Regions from separate parts of the Thioalkalivibrio sp. AKL9 genome, predicted to be linked through region 1. Evidence: predicted binding sites of a transcription regulator. Region 1 holds the regulator's gene; each other region holds the start of a gene.
The links. The regulator FliA, encoded in region 1, starts transcription of late flagellar genes. The targets are predictions, from matches to a motif close to GCTAAAGTTNNNNNNNNNNCNGCCGATA.
Positions count from the first base shown of each region.

Region 2: D573_RS0103815 (methyl-accepting chemotaxis protein) is a predicted target of FliA. The motif match lies at 2,771-2,798, and genes of this name have one in related genera.
Region 3: D573_RS0108765 (flagellin) is a predicted target of FliA. The motif match lies at 2,423-2,450, and genes of this name have one in related genera.

Region 1 is NZ_KB905104.1:150,075-154,351, forward strand. Features, by position in the region: gene D573_RS0102865 (chemotaxis protein CheA) at 1-930, opposite strand, end outside; gene D573_RS0102870 (protein phosphatase CheZ) at 975-1,751, opposite strand; gene cheY (chemotaxis response regulator CheY) at 1,847-2,227, opposite strand; gene D573_RS0102880 (RNA polymerase sigma factor FliA) at 2,269-3,036, opposite strand; gene D573_RS0102885 (MinD/ParA family protein) at 3,033-3,857, opposite strand; gene flhF (flagellar biosynthesis protein FlhF) at 3,844-4,277, opposite strand, start outside.
Region 2 is NZ_KB905104.1:355,711-359,987, forward strand. Features, by position in the region: gene D573_RS0103810 (DUF255 domain-containing protein) at 1-1,415, shown strand, start outside; gene D573_RS0103815 (methyl-accepting chemotaxis protein) at 1,519-2,748, opposite strand; gene D573_RS0103820 (DEAD/DEAH box helicase) at 3,532-4,277, opposite strand, start outside.
Region 3 is NZ_KB905110.1:42,370-46,646, reverse strand. Features, by position in the region: gene D573_RS0108785 (phosphotransferase) at 1-239, shown strand, start outside; gene D573_RS0108780 (hypothetical protein) at 400-1,293, opposite strand; partial or broken gene D573_RS0108775 (PAS domain S-box protein) at 1,392-1,598, shown strand; gene msrA (peptide-methionine (S)-S-oxide reductase MsrA) at 1,744-2,370, shown strand; gene D573_RS0108765 (flagellin) at 2,545-3,666, shown strand; gene D573_RS0108760 (hypothetical protein) at 3,844-4,161, shown strand; gene D573_RS0108755 (HD-GYP domain-containing protein) at 4,195-4,277, opposite strand, start outside.

The DNA.
Region 1 (4,277 bases):
TCGCACCAGAACCAGCTCGCCCACCAGGTTCATGATCTCGTCCAGCCGCTCGGTATCCACACGCACGGAGGTCTCGCCCTGTGGAGCCGGGCGCCCCCCGGCCTCGGCCCCGCCGGCGCGGGCACCACCACCGCCCTGCCCACCGGCGGCAGCCGGCTCCGGCGTTACTGCTTTTTCCGGCTCGGGCGCCGCGGCCGCGGGCTCGGTCGGCAGTGGATCCGCAGGGGCGTCCGCAGCCGGTTCGGGCGATGCCGGACCCCCGCCCTTGGCCTGCAACTCGTCCAACAAATTCTCGAACTCGTCGTCGCTGATCAGATCACCGCCCGAGTCATCGCTGGCCCCGGCGCCGCCCGACACAGCCGCGTCCACGGGTGCCGGGGCACCGTCACCATGCAACGTATCCAGCAGGGCCTCGAACTCGTCGTCCGTGATCTCCTCCCCGCCGCCCACCATGGCGTCGCCGGGGGCCGAGGCCTGTGGCTCGGGGACGGGCTCCGGTTCAGGCGCGGGCGGCGCCGTGGTGGTATCTCCGGCCACGTCTTCGTTTTTTGCCATGCGCCGCAGGTCCTCGACCACCGCGGCATCGGCGGGGGTCGGGTCCACGCCGGAGCGCAGATCCCCGAACATGACGTTCAGGGAGTCCAGCACGCGGAGCATGGTGTCCATCAGATGGCTATCGGCCCGGCGCTCGCCGTTGCGCAGCAGATTGAAGACGTCCTCGGCGTGATGACACACCGTCACCAGCGGATCCAGGCTCAAGAACCCGGCGCCCCCCTTGATGGTGTGGAAGCTTCGAAAGACCGCATTCAACAGATCCCGATCGTCCGGATTCTGTTCCAGGTCGATGAGTTGCTCGTTGAGCCCCTCCAGCAGTTCCCCGGCCTCGATCAGGAAGTCCTGAAGGATTTCGTCATTGGGGTCGATGGCCATTCAGTCTCTCCGGTCCCGTGGCGCCAGTCGTATGGGGGGCACTGCTAGAAGCCCAGGCTTGATAGCAGATCGTCCACCTCGTCCTGTCCTTGAACGACATCTGCGCTGGAATCTTGAGTCTTGGGCACACTGGGGCCGTGGCCCTTGCGGTCCGCCTCGCGGTCTTCTTCGCCACGCTCCAGGGACGCTTCGGCCGCTTCGACCTGCTCCATGCGCCCGCTGGAGAGCCGAATCAGGGTAACGAGGTTCTCTTCGAGGTCGGTCACCAGCTGGATCACGCGGCGAATCACCTGGCCGGTAATGTCCTGATAACTTTGTGCCATCAACACCTCGGAGAGCAGCCGCCGCAATTCCTCGGCGTCCTCGCCCGCCTGCCCGAAAAAGCTGTCCAGCTCACGCGCGAAATCGCGGAATTCGTCCACCGAGAGCTGCCGGTTGCGAAAGCGCGTCCATTTGGCGGTCAAGTCGGCCGCCTGCTGGCTGAACGACTCGGCGATCGGCAGGCTCGACTCGATGGCGCCCATCGTGGCGTGCGCGGCCTGCTCGGTCATGGTGACCACGTAGTTCAGGCGTTCCTTCGCATCCGGGATCTCCGCCTGGGTCAGCTCTACCAGACGCGAGTCGCCACGGAAGCTTTGCAAGGCCTCGTGAAGGTCGCGCGTCAGCTTGCCCAGTTCGTCGAAGAGCTCGCGGTCGTATGGACGCGCTAGATCCTGCACCAGCGCGCGTGCCGCCGCGTCGTCGCCCGCCTCGAGCGTCTGCACCAGTTGCCGGGCCAGCTCGAGCTGGCCGTCGCGTGGGGGGTGTTCCTGTTCAGTCATGAGGAGCCTCTTGCTGGTACGGCGCCGAAGGAGCCGGGTCACGTCCACCCGCGCAAGCGAGACGGACGTCGTCCGTATTAATCACTGGGCGATGCTTAGCCCTGTGCTTCAATACGTTCGAAGATCTTGTCGATCTTTTCCTTCAGCGTTTCGGCGGTAAACGGCTTGACCACGTAACCGTTCACACCTGCCTCCGCAGCCTCCACGATCTGGTCGCGCTTGGCCTCGGCCGTCACCATCAGCACCGGCATCGACTTCAGGTTGGCATCCGCCCGGACGGCCTTCAGCAGGTCGATGCCCGGCATGTTGGGCATGTTCCAGTCGGTAATCAGGAAGTCGAAGTCACCATTTTGCAGCATCGGCAGCGCGGTGCTGCCGTCGTCGGCTTCCTGCGTATTATTGAAGCCAAGATCGCGCAAGAGGTTCTTGATAATGCGCCGCATCGTGGAAAAATCGTCCACGATGAGAATTTTCATTCCCTTGTCCACACGTCACTCCGGGATTCGTAAGGTGAGTTTTAGAATAACTGCAAAGCCGCGCCGTCTTCGAGCCACGACCCCATGCGCGCGCGCAGCCGGATGACCGCCTGGCTGCGAATCTGGCTCACGCGCGACTCGGTCACGCCCAGAACAGCCCCGATCTCGCGCAGATTCAGTTCTTCGGTGTAATACAGCGACAGCACCAGGCGTTCGCGTTCAGGCAGATCCCCAAGGGCCTCGGCCAACTCCTCGCGAAACTCGCCAGCCTCAAGGCTACGCGACGGAGAGACTTCCTGCCCCTCGATCACACGATCGGCCCCGTCATCCCCGCCACCCAGATCGTCCAGCGCAAACAGATGGGCCCCGGCGTGGTCCTTGAGCATGTCGTAATAGTCATCGATCGCCACGTCCAGCTCGGCCGCCACTTCGCTCCCACGCGCCGCACGCCCCTCGCGGGCCTCGACACTCTGGATCGCGGCGGCAATACGCCGGCTGTTGCGATGCACCGAACGCGGCGTCCAGTCACTGCGACGCAATTCGTCGATCATCGCACCGCGGATGCGGATTCCGGCGTAGGTGGCAAAGGTCGCCCCCTGCCCGCCCTCGAACTGCCGCGCCGCCTCCAGAAGGCCGATCATGCCGGCCTGGATCAGATCATCGACCTGGACCGAGGCCGGCAGACGGGCCATCAGGTGGTGCGCGATGCGATGCACCAGTTCAACGTGATCGGCAATCAACTTCTCGTGTCCACCGGTCGCGGTGGACGTCGCCTGGTAGCCGGAAAGTCGATTACGCGTCGTCATCATGCACTCTGCAGCATTCGTTCCACGAAGAACCCGACGCCCCCGTGGTCACCCCCACCAACCGGCCAACGGTCCACCGTGCGTGCCAGTTCGGCAAACGCCTTGCCGGCCGGACTGCCGGGATACTGCTGAACCACCGGTGCCCTTTTCTGCACGGACTTGCGCAGATGTTCGTCCATCGGGATATAGCCGGCCAGATCCAGGACCACCTCCGGCAGGTAATTGCCACAGACGGTATTGAGTTTCTGCATCAGCCGCTCCGCACCCTCGCGTCCGCTGACCATGTTGGTGACCATGCGGAAACGCCGCAGCCCGTGGTCACGATGCAGCACCTTGATCAGGGCATAGGCATCGGTAATCGAAGCCGGCTCGTCGCAGACCACCACAAGGGTCTCCTGTACCGCCCGGCAGAACGAAGTCACCGACTCCTGCAGGCCTGCAGCAGTGTCCACGATCAGGACATCCAGCGGCTTGCGGTAGGCGCTGAAGGCATGGATCAAACCCGCGTGCTCGGCCGGCGTGAGATTCGCCATCGCCGCGATACCGGAGGCCGACGGGACCACCTTCACCCCGTCCGGCCCCTGAACCAGGACATCGTCCAGGCTGTCCACCGCGCCGGTCACCAGGTCGTGCAGGGTGCGCTCCGGGCGCATCCCGAGCAACAGGTCCACGTTGGCCAGGCCCAGATCCGCATCGAACAGCATCACCTCGCGGCCCAACCGGGCCAGGCCGACCGCCAGATTGACCGACACGTTGGTCTTGCCCACGCCGCCCTTGCCCGAGGCGACCGCAATGACCTTCAACGGCTTGTTAGTGCGTGGCATAACGCCCCTTTCCAACCGGCTGAATCAGTTCCAGTGTGGCCGGCTCGGCCCCCTGCGCCGGGCGCAGCGGCGAGCGCGAGCGTCGCGGCGCTTCCATTTCGGCCAGCCGTTCGGCGGCCCAGGTCTCGCGGGCATTGCCACCCGCCCGCGCACCCTCGGCATCGTCGTCCAGTGCCAGGCGGGTCAGATACCCCGTATCGACCCGGTGAAAATCCTCGGCGATGCGCTGGCCATCGCTTACGAACCCAAGCCCCAGGTGCTGGTCCAGCAGGACCGACAGGACCTCGCCCAGCTGTTCTGCCTCGTCCAGTTTGGTCAGCACTAGCGCCGAGGGATCCGCCTTGCGAAACGCGTCCAGCACCCGCCGCAAGGTACTGCCCTGGGTCGTGGCCGACACAACCAACCAGCTCTCGGCACGAA
Region 2 (4,277 bases), 210 kb from region 1:
CGATCTCTTGGCAGGACTGGGACAGCCAGCTTTTCGAGGAATCCGAGGCACGCGAGCGGCCCATCTTCTTTTATTTTCACGGCCAGTGGTGCACCTGGTGCCGCGACTTCCAGGACGAGTCCCTGGAGAACCCCGACGTGGTGGACACCATCGACCAGCACTACATCCCGGTCCTGGTCGATCTGGACGAACGTGCGGATCTGTTCCGGCGCTACGGTGGCCGCGGCCTGCCCTTCGTGGTCATCGTGAATCACGAGGACGAGATGCTGACCCGCTTTACCGGTCACGTGAATGCCCGCGACCTGCAGAACATCCTGGTGGCCCAGCGGGACATGTTCTCGGTCACCGGTCGCGAGATCACGCCGGACGATGCCGCGATCGACGATCTTGAAGCCTTCATGGAGATGCTCGACGAGGTCTACGATGCCCGCGCCGACCGCCTGAGCGGCAGCGCCACCTTCGGCACCCTCAGCAAGCGCCCGCAGCCCTGGACCTATCGCTTCCTGCTCACCGCCGAAGACTGGCAGGATCGCATGCCCGGGCTCCTCGACCAGATCGCGGAGGACCTCTACGACGAGGTCGAAGGCGGCTTCTTCTTCTTTCACGATCCGGACCAGCGCGACCCCGTCCTGGCACTGGAGACCTCCAAGCGCCTGGACCAGAACGCGGCGTTCCTGTGGCTGTTCTCCGAGGCCCATGACACCACCGGCGACGAACGCTACGCCGAGATCGCCCGCGGCATCCGCGACTACCTGCAAGACCACCTGTGGGACAGCCGCCAGCTGCGCTTCGGCAACAGCCAGTACGCCGACCGCGACTACTACCAGCTGGACCCGGAGACGCGCACGCAAACCGACCCGCCGCAGGTCGACCGCAACACCTACGCCGACACCTCGGGCCAGGCGATCGCCGCCCTCGCCAACATGGCGCGAGTGCTGGAAGACAGGGACACACTGGAGTGGGCACACGAGGCCCTTCGGGCGCTGGATCGCTACCTGCAGACCGAACAGGGCTACCTGCACGGCATCACCGCGGCGGGTCGCCCGGCGATGGAGGGCTACCTGCCATCGCAGATCTGGCCGGAGATCGCCCGCCAGGAGCTGGCGCGCGCCACGGAGGCACTGGACGGCGAGCGACCGGAGATGCCCGACCCGCTCGCGGCACTGGACCGGCTGGAACCGTTCTTCAACGAGGAGCTGGGCGCCCACGCCGAGCGGATCGGCACCGACCTGGAACCCTGGTCGGAGACCCGCACCCAGGCGGCGCTGGCCTGGTGGCTCTACCGTCTGCCGGGCACCGCCATCGAAGAATCCCACATCGATCGAAACATGGTGCGCGAACGCCTGCGCATCGAGCCCGGTGCCGACCCCGACGACGTCGCTCTGGGCTTCGACGCCCTGCGCCGGGGCTTCTGAAGCCCCGTTGCAAGGCCTTGCGGTCGCTTATCCGGCGTCACAACACACCACCCCCGGTTTCCCAGGATGGCGAGCCGAACCTGCGCTGCGCCTGGCTCGGCCGTTACGCCTGTTGACGGAACCCCGCAACCTCGCCCTGTAGCTGCTGCGCCAAGGCCTCCAGCGCCTCCACCGCCTGCTGCATCTCGTTCGCCCCGTCGGCGTTGCGCACGGCAATATCGTTGATGTGGTGGATGTTGCGGTTGATCTCTTCCGCCACCTGGCTTTGCTCCTCGGTCGCGCTGGCCACCTGGCGGGTCATGTCGTCGATGGCGGTCACCGAGTCGTGGATGTACTCCAGGGTCTCGCCGGCCTCGCCCGCCTTCGCCACGGAGGTCTCCGCATGCTGCTGGCTGACCTCCATCGCCTGCACCGCACGGGTAGCCCCGCCCTGCAGGCGCTGAATGATCTCGCGGATCTCCCCGGTCGAGTCGTTCGTGCGCTGCGCCAGGTGGCGCACTTCGTCCGCCACCACCGCGAAGCCCCGCCCGGCCTCGCCGGCCCGCGCCGCCTCGATGGCCGCGTTGAGCGCCAGCAGGTTGGTCTTCTCGGCGATCTCCTCGATCACCTGCAGGATCGTGCCGATGTTGTCGCTGTCCCCTTTCAGCTCCACGATCACATTGTTCGCCTGACGAATCTCGCCGGCCAGCGTGTTGATCGCACCCTGGGTCGCCTGCACCACGGTGCGCCCGCCTTCCGCCGCACGCGTCGCCTGCCCCGCGCTCTCGGCCGTGCTCTGCGTGTTGTTGGCGACCTCCTGCACCGTGGCAGACATCTGGTTCATTGCCGTGACCACCTGCTCCACATCACCGCGCTGTTCGTGGGTGGCACGCGTCAGTTCATTGCTGCGCCCATCCAGTTGCCGCGCCGAGGCGGCAATCCCGTCCGCCGCGTCGGCAACCTGGCGAATGAGCCCGGAAAGCCGGCCCATCACCGTGTTGAAGGCCGCGCCGGTGCGCCCGATCTCGTCGTCGGTCGTCACCTCCACTCGGTGCCCGAGATCCGCTCGGCCCTCGCCGATCGCCTCCAGCCCCTCGGCCAGGCGCTCCATGGGGCGCGTCAGCACATTGGCGTAGAACCAGCCAATACCCAGCGCCACCACGAACGCGACGATCCACAGCACCCACAGCAGCCACCACAACTGGGTCACCAGCGCCGCGTCCACACCCGCGGCCAGATCACCCTTCATGGTGTGGAAGGTCACGCCGCCCATGATGGACAACGGCACGGTGCTCACCACGATCACCAGGATAATCAGCTTCAGTCGCAGCCCACCCAACGGTCCAATCTTCATCGACGCCCTCCTTTCCGTCCCTTAACGACCAGCCGGTCCCGGTCTTGAGCCCGACACAGTATCCATCCGCCCCGCCCCTATCGTCTTGATCCGGGTCAACCCCAGGTCCCACCACAAGCCAAAAATCGCTCCTGATTAGCAACAATCATCAGCCAGGCCCAATGACCGTGCCGGCCCGGGTTTCCAGCCGCCCCCAGCCTGGTCATCCCGGAAACCGCGTAGCGGTTATCCGGGATCTCTGCGGTTGGGGGTTGCCCCGACGGGGGAGATCCCGGCTCTTCGCTTCGCTCCGGCCGGGATGACCAGGCAGGGGTAAGGCGCTCCGCGATGGTGACATCCCCAACAAGGCCTGGATCCAAGTGCCCCGGGGCGGGCCATGCACGCCCCCCCAAAGGCCCCCCGGCACTGGCTGACTCTTATCGCTAATCAGGAAATCGTCTCACCACGAAGCGCATGAAGACACGAAGAAGATCAAGGGCGATTGCGCCACAGAGGACACGGAGTTCACGGAGAGGATGGAAAGGCTTTCAACTTGAAGCAGGGGGCTCGCTTGGTTTCAGCGGTCGGGCCAGCGGCCATGGCTAACAGACGTTCCGGACAGAATTCGTCCTTTCTCTGTGTCCTCTGAGTTGATAGGCCTTTGGCCTTGACCTTCTTCGTGCGCTTCGTGGTGAATAAAGCCCTTGAGCAGGCACTCGCCTCACCCCCGATACCCATACACAAAAAACCCGCGGGCCCGAGACTCGGGACCGCGGGTTCGCGGTACTGCGTTAGCGGGTCCGCTTACCGGCTGCGAGCCGCGCGGTTGCCGTTGGCGGACGGGCGACCGTTGCCGCCGCGACCCCCACCGGGCTTGCCACCGCGACCGTTGCGCGGGGCGCCACTACGGGCGCCTCCGCCCGGCTTGCCACCCGGACCACCACGGCGATTGCCGTTGCCGTCATTGGCAGCCGGCTTCGGCGTGGCGAAGCCCTCGGTTTCGATACGGTCGATCGGGCGCTGAATCAGGCGTTCGATGCCCTTCAGCAGCTTGATCTCCTCACCGTCCACCAGCGACAGCGCGGCGCCGTCGGAGCCGGCACGCCCGGTGCGACCGATGCGATGCACGTAGTCCTCCGGCACGTTCGGCAGCTCAAAATTGACGACCTGCGGCAGCTGGTCGATGTCGAGCCCGCGCGCAGCGATATCCGTGGCTACCAGGACCGGCACCTGGCCGGACTTGAACTGCTTCAGCGCCTTGGTACGCGCCGCCTGGCTCTTGTTGCCGTGGATCGCCTCGGAGCGCACGCCATCCTTCGACAGCTTCTCGGCCAGGCGATTGGCGCCATGCTTGGTGCGGGTAAACACCAGCACCTGTTCCCATTTGTTGGTGCGGATCAGGTGGCTCAGCAGCTCGCGCTTCTGGCTGGTCTCGACCAGGTGCACGCTTTGCTTCACGCCCTCGGCGGTCGTGTTGCGCGGCGCGATGTCGATCTCCGCCGGGTTGTTCAGCAGGCCGTTGGCCAGCTTGCGGATCTCGTCGGAGAAGG
Region 3 (4,277 bases), on a different contig from region 1:
TGAACGAACATGGCAAGGGCGCGGAAGCCGACGCCATCGAGCACGAGTGGCGTGCGCTGTTTCCCATTGCCCAGGCCGACTTCTACCGCTTCCTGGTCGGCTGGATGCCGGATCACTGGAAGATCCACGACTACAGCCGCGGCACGGCACTGGCCGTGGTCCGGCGCCTTCAGGAAGGTGGCTTGCCCGGCATCCCATCGGGGACGGATTCGAGCGCTTCCGCAACCTCCAGCCAGTAGGGCTCGGCCGCACAGCTACCCCACGAGCAATCTGCGTCCGCCGGCGCATCCGGGGCCGGGGCCTCGGGGTCATTCGGGATCGGCAAGTCGGCCGTGGTTCGGGCCTTGGGTCGGCTCACTTCGTTCATGGCGGGCCGATGATGGCATACCCGAACAGCCCTTACGGGGCGGCAGCGTCAGCCGCGGCGGCCGCCGCCGCCCCCGAGAAACCGGGCCCACGGACATCCGCGGTCGCCCAGCCGCGCCCGCTGTCCCGACCGGTCACCCACCACTCGTGCACGAATAGCCGCAATGGCCCGCGCACCCGTTCTTCGAAGCGCGTGGGCAGGGTGTACCCCTCGATCTCCGCATACTCCAGGAAGGTCGTATCCACGTGGGCACCCTGGGTTGGGCCAAAGCCGTTCAGGGTGACATGCACGCGATAAAGCAGGTCGGTTTCGGGGTGGATCCACATCACCACCCGGTCTTCGTCCGCCTCGCCGAACCCCGGCTCGATGGTGGCCAGTACCCGGCGGTAGTTCACACCGCCCTCGCGCTGGTCCGCCAGCCGCTCCATGGCGGTCGCCCGGTGTTTGACGAAGCTCGGACCGTAGTGGAACAGCTCGCCGGCGTCCGTGGTCATCGCGCTGGCGCGAATCCGGTCGCGGTCCGAACTGCGCTCGCCATCGTAATACAAGCGGAATTCGTCACCGTGGCGAAAGACGCTCTTCGTGCCCTCGGGACCGGTGTAGTGGACCGCATACACATCATCGGCGGGGCGATAACGCTCTTCGCCCTGGCCGCGGTATTTGCCGTCGGCCACCAGCGGCTGGAGGCGCTGGATCATGCGCCCCCACTCGCCATCGGTCGCCTGGTTCAGATCGCCCGGGTATTTGCGCAGGTCCCCGCCGTGGGCCGCAAGCGTTCGCTGAAACAGGGCCTCCGCGCTCAGTCCGTCGTCGAATTCCGGATCCGGACCGGGCTGCGGGAAGGTCCCCCCACACCCGGCCAACAGGACCGAGAATCCCAGCCAGAAGGCGGCGGCTGGCACCCCGATTTTTGCCCAATTACCCATTGCATCGCTCCTAACAGGAAACCTCTGTACTGATCTTGTACAGCTCATGTACATTGTTCTCAACGGCCCCTACCGTAACCTGTCTCACGGAGCTCGCCATGCTCTCCAGCCCCGCCGCTTCGCCGACTGCCCATCCTGCTACGGGAACCGCCGACACGGCCGTGCTCGACGCGATTCGGGAGGCCGTCGCCTACATCGAGTTCACCCCGCGCGGCCAGATCCTCGCGACCAACAAGCTCTTCCTCAAGACAGTAGGCCACTCCCGCGAGGAAGTCATCGGCCAGCACCACCGGATGTTCTGTAGCGGCGCCAACTTCGTGGTCGAGTCCATATCCTCCATCCCTCGCGATGACCAGTAGGGACTGACCCCAACGTCCGCATCTGCCGGGCCGGGCACCTTAAGCGCGGGCCGAGGTCTGACGATCGGCTCGCATGCATTCGTGAGGCATCATGTCCTTCGCTCGCACACTCTGGCTTGCCGCCCTGCTCCTGTTCTCGGCGCCGGCCCTGACGCAGGCCGACGAGCCCAAACAGGCGGTGCTGGCCGGCGGTTGTTTCTGGTCCATGCAGGCACCCTTCGATGCGCTGGAAGGCGTGCTTGAAACCGAGCTCGGCTACACCGGAGGCCATACCCTCGATCCCGGGTACTGGCAGGTGGTCACCGGGCGCACCGGCCACGTCGAGGCCGTGCGTATCCTCTTCGACCCCGAGCGCATCGACTTCAGCGAGATCCTGGAGACCTTCTGGCGCAGCATTGACCCGCTGGATCCGCACGGGCAGTTCTGTGATCGCGGGCCCCACTATCGAACCGCCATCTTTCCGCAGGATGCCGCCCAGCGCGCCATCGCCGAAGCCTCAAGGGCCGAGCTGAACCGCTCGGGCCGCTTCGACCAACCGGTGGTGACGCGCATACGGGACGCTGCACCCTTCTATCGCGCCGAGGACGAACACCAGAACTACTACCGCAGCCACCCGGAACGCTACGCCGACTACGTGGCCAATTGTGGCCGGGAGGAACGCCTGCACGCGCTATGGGGCACACCGAACAGGTCGGAACCCGACGCCACCCGACCGTAACGGCACACCCGACGGGCCCGGGCCATCATGGAGCGGGATCGGGCGACCCAACCCTAAAGTTCGGCTCAAGACAGCCGTTAACGCCCTGTAGCTGGTGAATTCCGGCTGCATGATCCCGTCGGCATGGCACCGGGTACAGGTCGGTCCGGTGACGGGCCGCGAGACCCGACAATAATGTCTCAGGTGATCAACACGAATCTCCTGTCGCTGAACGCCCAGCGCAACCTGCGCCTTTCTCAGGGTGCGTTGCAGGTTGCCCTGCAACGCCTGGCCTCCGGGCGCCGCATCAACTCGGCGCGCGACGATGCCGCCGGACTGGCCATCAGCGAACGCTTCACCACCCAGGTTCGCGGCCTCAACCAGGCCATGCGCAACGCGCAGGATGGCATCGCGTTGACCCGCACCGCCGAGGGCGCGCTCGGCTCCATGAGCGGCAACCTGCAACGGATACGCGAACTGGCCCTGCAGGCCGCCAACGGCACCCTCTCCGCATCTGACCGTCAGGCCGTCAACCGCGAGGCCCAGCAATTGCTGGCGGAGACCGACCGGGTGGTCACCCAGACCACCTTCAACGGCCGCACCCTGCTAGATGGCAGCGCCGCCACCGCCTTCTTCCAGGTCGGCGCCAACGCCGGGCAGACCCTGGCGGTGGATCTCGGCGACGGCATGCGCACGCGTCAGCTCGGTGCGGTCGCGATCAGTCGTTCCGGTGACCTGGCGGCATTGTTTGCCAACGGCCCGTTCACGGTCTCCGGCGACTTCCAGATCCGCATCGGCGACGGGCCAGAGATCGGTGTGCCCGACGGCGACTACGACTCGGCCGCGGCACTGGCCATCGCCATCAATCGCGAGCTCGGAGGCCCAAGCCGCGCCTCCGCCACCCTCGACGGCCGCCTGGACATCACCGCACGCAAGACCATCACCATCAGCGGCAACGCCGGTCTCGATGTGCTGGGCATGCCGGCCACCCGCGCCGTGGACGGAAGTCTCGCCACGCTCAACCTCGACACCGCGCAGGGCGCCAGCGACGCCCTCGCCCGCCTGGACAATGCACTGGACCAGATCAGCGCCCGCCGCAGCCGCCTGGGTGCGGTGCAAAACCGCCTGGAATCCATCATCGACAATCTCGGCATCGGCAGCGAAAACCTCCAGGCGGCGCGCAGCCGCATCCTCGATGCCGACTACGCCGCCGAGGTCGCCGCCCTGATCCGTGCCCAAATCCTCCAGCAGGCCGGCGTCGCCATTCTTGCCCAGGCCAACCTAGCACCCCAGCTCGTCCTTCGCCTGTTCGGGTAGGGAGACGCGGCTCCATGTAACCCTTGCTTTCCTTCTGGTTTTGACATAAAAAACAGCAATGGCAGGGCACAAGGATCAAAAAATGGCCCTTAATTGCCACTTCCGGTCCGATAACGCAGGAAAGCCGCACAGCCCGGGAACCGCCAAGTTAATCGCTTACGGCATGGAGGTCCTGCCATGAACACTCGATTCTCGCTCTCCGTACTGATCCTCGCTCTCTCGCTAACGCTGGCCCTGACCGGCTGCGCCACCACCTCTCACGCGACTACCCCCGAGGCGCGCGCTTCCGAAGACGCGCTATCCCACATCCTGTTCGACTACGATGCAGACGCCTTCACGGCCTACAACATGCGCCGCAGCGGCAGAGTCGACATCACCTTCGCACGGGATGTCCCGGATGGCCTGTATAGCGAAATGATGGACGACCTGCGCGCCCACCCGGACATTCGCAGCGTCCGCTCGGCGCGCACAGGACCCGCCTGCGGCCTGTTCTGACGACCCGCCACCGGCGGCGGCGAAGCGTCTCCTTTATCCGTTGCCGGCGGGCAGACCGGACCACAGCTCATCCAGGTCCGGGAACGGCCATGCCGTGGGGTCCTCGCGCCCGGCAA